4 regions of the Sinorhizobium sp. BG8 genome follow, and region 4 is predicted to be linked to each of the others. Evidence: predicted binding sites of a transcription regulator. Region 4 holds the regulator's gene; each other region holds the start of a gene.

Region 1 (2,199 bases), 610 kb from region 4:
CGCGCCTTCCAGCATCAGGAAGAAGCCGTTCTCGTTCTTGGAAAGGCGATCGAGCGCGGCCTTGGTCATGCTGACCAGTCCCGGCTGGTTCGGGAACTTGTCTACCGTGCCCTTTTTCAGGAACTCGCGATCAAGGGTGACGTCCATGTTGCCGGTATGGAACAGTCCGAGGAGATTGCCGTCTGCCTTGGCAGAGGCAAGCTCGTCCTTGTCGGTCGCGATCGTGTATCCCGCGTCCCGGAACAGCTTGATGTAGTCCTGGTTGTCCTTGCGCTTCGAGCCCGGCGTTTCCTTGCCGAGGAAATAGGCGGATCCTCCACCGAGCACGACTTCCGGCTTCACGTCATAGAGCATACCGACGATGTCTGCCTTGTCGTTACGATTGCGGGTGTGGGATACGACCGCCGCTGGTGTCGCATCTTCCACCTCGGCGGTGGTCACGATGCCTATCGACTTCTTGGTCTGGCGGCGGATAGCCTCGGCGATCGTCTCGACCCTCGGATCATCAAGGCTGTCCTGCGTGCGATCGCCATAGACCCCGATGGCGTTGATCAGCGTCTTGTGTCCCGTCATGTAGGCCGACATGGTGTTGGCGCTGTCAGTATCGATGGAGTTGACGGCGGAGGTGCCGATGAAGGCCATCCGTTCGAGGTCATCCATGTTCAGGCGACCGTTCGCCTTTCCTTCGGACATGCCCTTGGACATGATGCGGGCGGCGGTGCGATGCGCGACCGAAAGGCCATCACCCACGATAAAGATGACGTTTTTCGCCTTGGGCTGCGCAGCCGTGCCGAAGACCTCCCACGAGACAGTCTTGACCTGGTCGCCGGCCTTGACCTCCACCTGGTAGCTGCCGGGCGCCGCGATGACGGCGTTGCGCAGGAGAAGAGCCGATCCCAGCTCCTTGTCCTCCTTACCCTTCTCCATGGCGACATAGGATGCCGTCGCACCGAGCACGCCCTTGTAGTCCTGGCCGTTGACCGTGACCTGGATGTCGTCGGCCTTCACCGGCCCCTTGAGCTCTACCTTGAAGTCGAAAGGCGAACCGGCGAGAATAGTCGCCCGATCAATAGGATAGACCTCCGCGGCAGAGGCCGCGTGACCGAGCATCGTGGCGGCCGCGAGCGTGGTGAGAAGTGTTCGCATGGGGAACTCCCTTTATGTGCATTCCGTCCTGGCAGCTCCTAGCGCGCGGTCGTGACAGCGGCGTGACAGGATTGGTCGACGCCTTGGCACCCTTCGATTTGCGGATCCGCGCCCTTGACTCTACGACAAATCAGCGTATGAGCAGCACTGCAAAAGGAACCCCCATGTATAGCTCTGGTCTTGCCATTGCCGCCATGTCCGCCCCGGCACACGCTGCCGGAAGGGTTTATTTTTGCCGGATCATTTCCAAAACCACGGCCAAAACGACGACGAAAACCGTCTGACGTCTCTGGCCCGCCGCTCTCTCCCCGGTTTGGCCGGGGACAGAAACCCGCGCCAAGGCCGGCGGGTTTCCCCTCCAAAGTCGCGGAGAGAGAGAAAGAGAGCAGGATTATGGGTTTCAAGGTCGCAATCGCAGGTGCCACCGGTAACGTGGGTCGCGAAATGCTGAATATTCTATCGGAGCGGAACTTCCCCGCCGACAAGATCGTCGCGCTCGCGTCCGCCCGTTCGCAGGGCACGGAGGTTTCCTACGGCGACAAGACGCTCAAGGTCTCCAACCTCGACAACTACGACTTCTCCGACACCGACATATGCCTGATGTCCGCCGGCGGCGCTGCTTCGCTGAAGTATTCCCCGAAGATCGGCCAGCAGGGCTGCGTCGTCATCGACAACTCCTCGGCCTGGCGCTATGACGCCGACGTTCCGCTGATCGTTCCGGAAGTCAACCCGGACGCGATCGAGGGCTTCTCCAAGAAGAACATCATTGCCAATCCGAATTGCTCGACGGCACAGCTCGTCGTGGCGCTGAAGCCCCTGCACGACCGTGCGGTGATCAAGCGCGTCGTCGTGTCGACCTATCAGTCGGTCTCCGGCGCTGGCAAGGAAGGCATGGACGAACTCTTCAACCAGACCCGCGCGGTCTTCGTCGCCGATCCGATCGAGAGCAAGAAGTTCACCAAGCGCATCGCCTTCAACGTCATTCCCCACATCGACTCGTTCATGGAAGACGGGTACACCAAGGAGGAATGGAAGGTCCTGGCCGAAACCAAG
Region 2 (2,199 bases), 850 kb from region 4:
CGGCACCTGCACGATCGAGCCAGGCTCCACCGCCATGCCGTCCGGAACCGCATAGGAATAGGCTTGCGGTGCCGGCATGGGAACCAGCACCGGCACGCTGCGCACGGAAGGCGCATCGCCGAAGAGATCGACCGAATCGCTGCTCATGATCTGCGACCTTGCATGCGCCGGGCCGGGAAGAAAACGGGAAATGCGGAAAGCCAAGCCGCCTCGCGCGCAGGCCGATCGAGGCGCGCACCCTTCATGAAATCGATCCCGATGGCCGGCGTGAAATGCGGAAGCATGCCCTTCCCTACTCATTTCACCGAAACGAGGAAAGGGCAGTTTTCGACCGACTATCGCACGGCAAACGGCGTGTGCGGATCGCGCGCGAGTTCGAAGACGCTGTGGCGCTCGAGTGCGCGGGTGATGTCCACCGGGTCACCATCGAGTTTGTCGGGCGGGATGAGGTTGCCGACGGTGAATTCGAAGCGGTTACCCTTCTTGTTCAGAAGCTCGTGGAAGACGGTCATGTCGCGCAGTTCCGTGGACCACTTCGCCAGCCAGTAGAAGAGCCCCGAATTGCGGGCCTTCATATGGATAGGCAGGATTGGCAGGTCATGCTTGCGGGCAAGTGTCACGACCGAGGTCTTCCACGGCCGCTCCTTGAGCCGCCCTTCGGCCCAGTAGGCAATTCGCCCGGAGGGAAACAGGATGGCAGCCTTGCCGTCCGAAATCGCCCGGTTGGTGATCTGCAGCGTCTCGCGGGTTTTCAGCTTGCTCTTGTGCTCATCCCGCCACTCCACCGGAATGACCATCTCTACGATCCGCGGATTGACGCGGATGGCGTCGCGATTGGCGAAGAACATCATGTCCGGGCGCCGACGCTTGAGCAGGTCGAAGACGGCCACTCCGTCCGCTATGCCGGTCGGATGATTGCTCACGAGAAGAAATCCACCCGTCTTCGGGATCCGCTCTTCATTGCGAACCGCGATCTCGAGGCCAAGAATATCACTCAGGAATTCGAAAGCCTGGTATCCCGGCAGGTTCGCCACCGCATCCGCAAATTCGATCGCACGCCGGTAGTTGAGGATCGTGTAGACGAACGGCCTCAAGGCCGGCCACATCGGATGTCGCACGATGCGCGCGCCGCGCTCGGCGATGAGCGTATCCACGATATGACCCGGCTGGCCTTGCGAGACGAGCGCGAGGGTGTCAGCGAAGTGTCCGATCATCGTTGCCGAATCGCGCCTTGTCATGATGTGCCCGTTCGATTGCCGCCCAGATATGGCAACTCAGTGTGATCCTCAGATGACAGGCGGGCCGTCACCGTTAGCAAATCCCTAACACTGGCGCGTCACTATGACGGCTCTCTCTTTGGGGACCGACATGGATCAACTGCTAATCATCGCGGATTCGGAGCTCATGGCGGAGCGGCAGGTCTGGCTTGACGCTCTCGCCGAGGAACGCCGCCTGTCGGAAAACACGCTGACGGCCTATGAGCGAGATACCCGGCAGTTCCTCGGCTTTCTGACGGGTCATCTGGCGGGGCCGGCGAAACTTCGCGACATCCGCGAACTGCGCCCTGCCGACCTTCGTGCGTTTCTTGCTTCTCGCCGGCGCGACGGAGCGGGCGCGCGTACGCTCGGCCGCGGCCTTGCGGGCCTGCGTTCCTTCCTCCGCCATCTCGAAAGAAAGGGTCTCGTCAATGCAGCGGGTGCAGCGGCGGTCCGCTCGCCGAAGCAACCCAAATCACTACCGAAGCCGCTGACCGACCGGCAGGCGCTCGCCGTGGTCGATTCCGGCGAACAGCTGGCCGACGAACCCTGGGTCAGCCAGAGGAATGCCGCCGTTCTTGCCCTTCTCTATGGCTGCGGCTTGCGAATTTCGGAGGCTTTATCGCTGACGCCAGCGGATTTTTCCGGCACGCCCACTTCGCTGCGCATCGTCGGCAAGGGCAACAAGACGAGAATCGTTCCTTTGATCGAGGCGGCGCGCAAGGGCGTGACGGATTACATCGCCCTCTGCCCGTTCCAGCTGGCGGCCGAAGGGCCACTGTTCAGGGGAGCGCGCGGCGGACCACTCCGGGCGGCGATCATACAGCGCGAAATGCAGAAGTTACGCAGTGCACTCGGCCTTCCCGATACCGCCACGCCGCACGCGCTGCGCCATTCTTTCGCGACGCATCTGCTAGCAGGCGGTGGCGATCTGCGAACCATC
Region 3 (2,199 bases), 1.7 Mb from region 4:
GTATACCGATCCGGCAGGCACGGACGGCCAGCTGGAAGGTTTGATCGATGAGGCTCGGCGGGTGGCACCGCTGCTGGAAAAGGCCGAGGTGGTCGAAAGATGGGCCGGCCTGCGACCAAAGGCGATCGGCCGCGATCCGATGGCTGGAAGGCATCCGGACCTGCACAATGTCAGTCTGCTCACCGGGGGCTTCAAGATCAGCTTCGGCATCGCCCACGAGCTTGCACGGGCGGTCATTGCCGGAATCGAGAACGGCAGCCCCGAGGGGCTGCCGCCGTCGTTCGCGGTTGGCTCACACCTCAAGGCTGCAAGCCGCGCGCCGGAGAAAAGATGAATTACATCCAATAGGGCGGCACGCCGTAGTAGTCGTGGATGACCTTGCCATTCTTGCGGTCCCACTCGTACTCCGCTTCGCTCTCGTAGTGCGGTGCGTTTTCAACCTGCTCCTTGGTAACGTCGATACGATAGCCTCCGAGGCTCTCATCGTAGTTGAGTTTGCCCCAGGGCAACGGATAGTGATCGTGCCCAATCCCAAGGAAGCCGCCGAAGCTCAGGACGGCGTAAGAGACGTGGCCGCTCCGCTTGTCGAGGATGAGGCGTTCGACCGAACCTATGTGCCTGCCGTCTGCGCCGTAGACGCTCGTACCCTCGACCTTGTCACTCGCAATGAGCTCCGATGTTTCCCTGATGCTCGCGTCCTGCATGGTCATGAGTGTCTCCTTCTTGTTTTGCTGAAGTAGAACGGGGGGATCCGGCAATTGTTCCCCGCAATTGCAGTGAAACGACAGGCACTCCCGTTCTCCCGATCAGCAGAATTGGTGATGGGCGCTTCGTGAAGCTGTCATGCAAATCACCTAGCCCTTCTCCCCAATGCGAAGAATACGATCCGGGGACGAGGATAACCCATGCGATACGCGATATACTTCACGCCGCCCGTGCACCATCCTTTGTCGGTGGCCGCGGCGGCGTGGCTTGGGCGCAACGCCTTTTCCGGCGAGCTGGTGGACGCGCCGCCCCTGCGTGGGCTCACCGTCCAGGAGCTGGCCTACTATACGGCGCTTCCGCGCCGCTACGGTTTCCATGCCAGCCTCAAGGCGCCCTTTCGTCTCGCGGAGGGAATGACCGAAGCAATGCTGCTCAAGGAGCTCATGCTGTTTGCAGGTGCCATGGAGCCGTTTCATCTGGCGCCGATGGAGATCGTCCGCTGCGGCGACAGCTATGGACTGGCGCCAGCGCTGCCTGATTCCTCGATGAGCCTGCTGGCGGCAAAGGTGGTGCAGACTTTCGATGCCTTTCGCGCGCCTCTCAGCGAGGCGGAAATCGAGCGGCGCGATCCCGACAGCCTCACGGCCCCGCAGTTCGCCAACCTCCACCGCTGGGGTGATCCGCACGTGATGGACGAGTATCGCTTCCAAATGAGCCTCACCGGAACGGTCGGTCCGAGCGACGGGGCCCGTGTCGTGCAGGCGTTGCGCGAACAGTTCGCCGCCGCGGCGTGCCTGCCGCTCGAGGTGTCGAGCATTGCCCTCTTCGTAGAGGAGGAGACAGGCTCGCCTTTCCGGGTCCACTCGCTCCATCCGATCGGCCGCGTCGACAGCCGGCGGATCGCCTGAGACGCTTCGGCCCCCGTTCCAGTGTCCTTTGGATGCCAGCAATTTCGCCTCGACATTCCGATCGCGGATGATACCGTTCGGCGAAACCGGCAAGGGCAGACAGATGGCAGACAAGACTTATCCGCGCGAACTCGTTGGCTACGGACGGACTCCCCCTGAGGTGCGTTGGCCGGGCGATGCGCGGATCGCGGTGCAGTTCGTGGTGAACTACGAGGAGGGGGCGAGAGCTGCGTTCTGGACGGAGATCCGGCATCCGAATGCCTCCTGTCGGAGATCGTCGGCGCACAGCCCTGGGCGGGCCAGCGCAATCTCAACATGGAATCCATCTACGAATACGGGTCGCGCGCCGGCTTCTGGCGGCTGTGGCGGCTTTTCACCAGCCGCAATGTGCCTGTGACCGTCTATGGCGTGACGCTTGCGATGGCCCGCAACCCGGAAGCCGTTACGGCGATGAAGGAGGCAGACTGGGAAATCGCGAGCCACGGCTACCGTTGGCTCGAGTACAAGGACTTTCCGGAGGACGTCGAACGCTGGCATATTCAAGAGGCGGTGCGGCTTCACAAGGAACTGACCGGGTCTCACCCCT
Region 4 (2,199 bases):
GGGGTCAGCCGCAATGCCGTCATCGGCAAGGTCCATCGGCTCAATCTCCCGGGCCGGGCGAAATCGGGCGGCACGCCGACCGCGGCACGGCCGAAGCGTCCGACATCCGCCCCGCGGGCACCGAACTATGCGGCACGCGTGACGACGCGCACGGTTGCCCGCCCGGCAGGCGCCACCGTCATCAAGGAAGAGATCGAGGTCGACTTCGACATCGAGCAGGAAATCGTTCCGGCCGGCAACGTCGTGGTGCCGATGTCCCGGCGCCTCGAACTGACGGAACTCACCGAGCGCACCTGCAAGTGGCCGATCGGCGATCCGCTGAAGGAGGAGTTCCACTTCTGCGGCAACGACTCCCCGGACAACTCGCCCTATTGCAACTACCATCAGCGGCTGGCCTACCAGCCTTCGGCAGATCGCCGCAGAGCGCGCTGAGTTCCTTCCGCATCAAACGAAAAACGGGCCCGATCGGGCCCGTTTTTCATTTCAGATGACGAAATCCTCGTTCTCAATCGGAACCGGGCAGTGCTCCTGCCGCATTCAGGCCTCGAGCGAATATCCCGCGCCGCGGACAGTCCGGATTACGTCCTGCATGTTGGAGAAGTTCAGTGCCTTGCGCAGGCGGCCGACGTGGACGTCGACGGTGCGCTCATCGACATAGATGTCGTGGCCCCAGACGCCGTCGAGGAGCTGGGAACGGGAGAACACGCGCCCTGGCGCCACCATCAGGAACTCCAGAAGACGGAATTCGGTCGGGCCGAGCCGCACCTCCCGTGCCTTTCGATGCACGCGATGGGTTTCCCTGTCGAGCTCGATATCCCCGCAGCGCAGGAGCGTCGAGACGACCTCCGGGCGCGCGCGCCGCAGCATCGCCTTGACCCGGGCCATCAGTTCCGGCGTCGAGAAGGGCTTGACCACGTAGTCGTCGGCGCCGGTGGCGAGGCCACGCACGCGTTCGCTTTCCTCGCCGCGTGCCGTCAGCATGATGATCGGCAGCCGTTCGGTTTCCGACCGCTGGCGCAGGCGCCGGCACAGCTCGATGCCTGAAACCCCGGGCAGCATCCAATCGAGGATGAGGAGGTCGGGCTGACGTTCCTGAAGGCGGATTTCCGCCTCGTCCCCGCGAAGGATCGTATCAACCTCGAAGCCCTCGGCCTCGAGATTGTAGCGCAGCAGGACGCTCAGCGCCTCCTCGTCTTCAACAACTGCAATTCTGGGTATCATTCAGCAATCCTTCCTGCCTTTCCGGGCTTGGCCCGGGAGACCAGAATGGTCATTCGTTGATCGCCCCAACCGAGGCGGTATGGTCATCCTTCGGACGTTCGCCTTCCGGCTGGGATCCGGTCGTCATGTAGTAGATCGTCTCGGCGATGTTGGTCGCGTGGTCGCCGATGCGCTCGATGTTCTTCGCGCAGAACAGGAGGTGCGTGCACGGCGTGATGTTGCGCGGATCTTCCATCATGTAGGTCAGGAGCTCGCGGAAGAGCGACGTGTAGATCGCGTCGATTTCCTCGTCACGTTCCCGGATGCTTCTCGCCTTTTCCGGCGAGCGGGAGGCGTAGACGTCGAGGACCTCCTTGAGCTGCACCAGGGCAAGTTCCGCCAGATGCTCGAGACCACGCGCGAGCTTGCGCGGGATGCCGGAGCCGGCGACGGCGATAACGCGCTTGGCGTTGTTCTTGCCTAGATCGCCCACGCGCTCGAGATCGGCGGCGATCCGGATGGATCCCATGATCTCGCGGAGGTCGGCGGCAACCGGCTGCCGACGGGCGATCGTGACGATTGCCTTCTCGCCGATCTGGCGCTCGGCATCATCGAGGACGATATCGTCCGAGATGACCTTCTGTGCCAGGGCCAGATCCGAATTGACCAGGGCGCGGACCGAGTCCGCGACCATCTGTTCGGCAAGACCGCCCATTTCCGAAATTCGGCGCGCCAGGTATTTCAGCTCTTCGTCGAAGGCTGTCACGATATGGGTATGAGACATGTTCGGTTCCTCGAGGGCAAATGTTCTGCTCGGATGATCCGCCGGTTAGCCGAAACGGCCCATGATGTAGTCCTGGGTGCGCTGGTCATCGGGATTGGTGAACATCTTGTCGGTGTCGTTCTCCTCGACGAGATTGCCGAGGTGGAACATTGCAGTGCGCTGGGAGACGCGGGCGGCCTGCTGCATCGAATGGGTAACGATGACGATGGTGAAGT

Evidence for each region. Region 4 encodes PhoB, which activates phosphate uptake and scavenging genes when phosphate is short. Its sites were predicted from a motif close to TGTCATNNANCTGTCAT; they were not measured.
Region 1: F3Y30_RS02815 (alkaline phosphatase) is a predicted target of PhoB. The motif match lies at 1,198-1,214, and genes of this name have one in related genera.
Region 2: F3Y30_RS01755 (1-acyl-sn-glycerol-3-phosphate acyltransferase) is a predicted target of PhoB. The motif match lies at 1,280-1,296, and genes of this name have one in related genera.
Region 3: F3Y30_RS18925 (DUF1045 domain-containing protein) is a predicted target of PhoB. The motif match lies at 829-845, and genes of this name have one in related genera.

The regions. Positions count from the first base shown of each region.
Region 1 covers NZ_CP044011.1:609,323-611,521, forward strand. Annotated here, with positions in the region: gene F3Y30_RS02815 (alkaline phosphatase) at 1-1,146, opposite strand, end outside; gene F3Y30_RS02820 (aspartate-semialdehyde dehydrogenase) at 1,540-2,199, shown strand, end outside.
Region 2 covers NZ_CP044011.1:376,381-378,579, forward strand. Annotated here, with positions in the region: partial or broken gene F3Y30_RS01750 (primosomal protein N') at 1-147, opposite strand, end outside; gene F3Y30_RS01755 (1-acyl-sn-glycerol-3-phosphate acyltransferase) at 336-1,238, opposite strand; gene F3Y30_RS01760 (tyrosine recombinase XerC) at 1,369-2,199, shown strand, end outside.
Region 3 covers NZ_CP044011.1:4,041,410-4,043,608, reverse strand. Annotated here, with positions in the region: gene F3Y30_RS18935 (FAD-dependent oxidoreductase) at 1-334, shown strand, start outside; gene F3Y30_RS18930 (PRC-barrel domain-containing protein) at 336-710, opposite strand; gene F3Y30_RS18925 (DUF1045 domain-containing protein) at 906-1,613, shown strand; partial or broken gene puuE (allantoinase PuuE) at 1,717-2,199, shown strand, end outside.
Region 4 covers NZ_CP044011.1:1,222,995-1,225,193, reverse strand. Annotated here, with positions in the region: gene F3Y30_RS05665 (GcrA family cell cycle regulator) at 1-432, shown strand, start outside; gene phoB (phosphate regulon transcriptional regulator PhoB) at 538-1,221, opposite strand; gene phoU (phosphate signaling complex protein PhoU) at 1,271-1,984, opposite strand; gene pstB (phosphate ABC transporter ATP-binding protein PstB) at 2,030-2,199, opposite strand, start outside.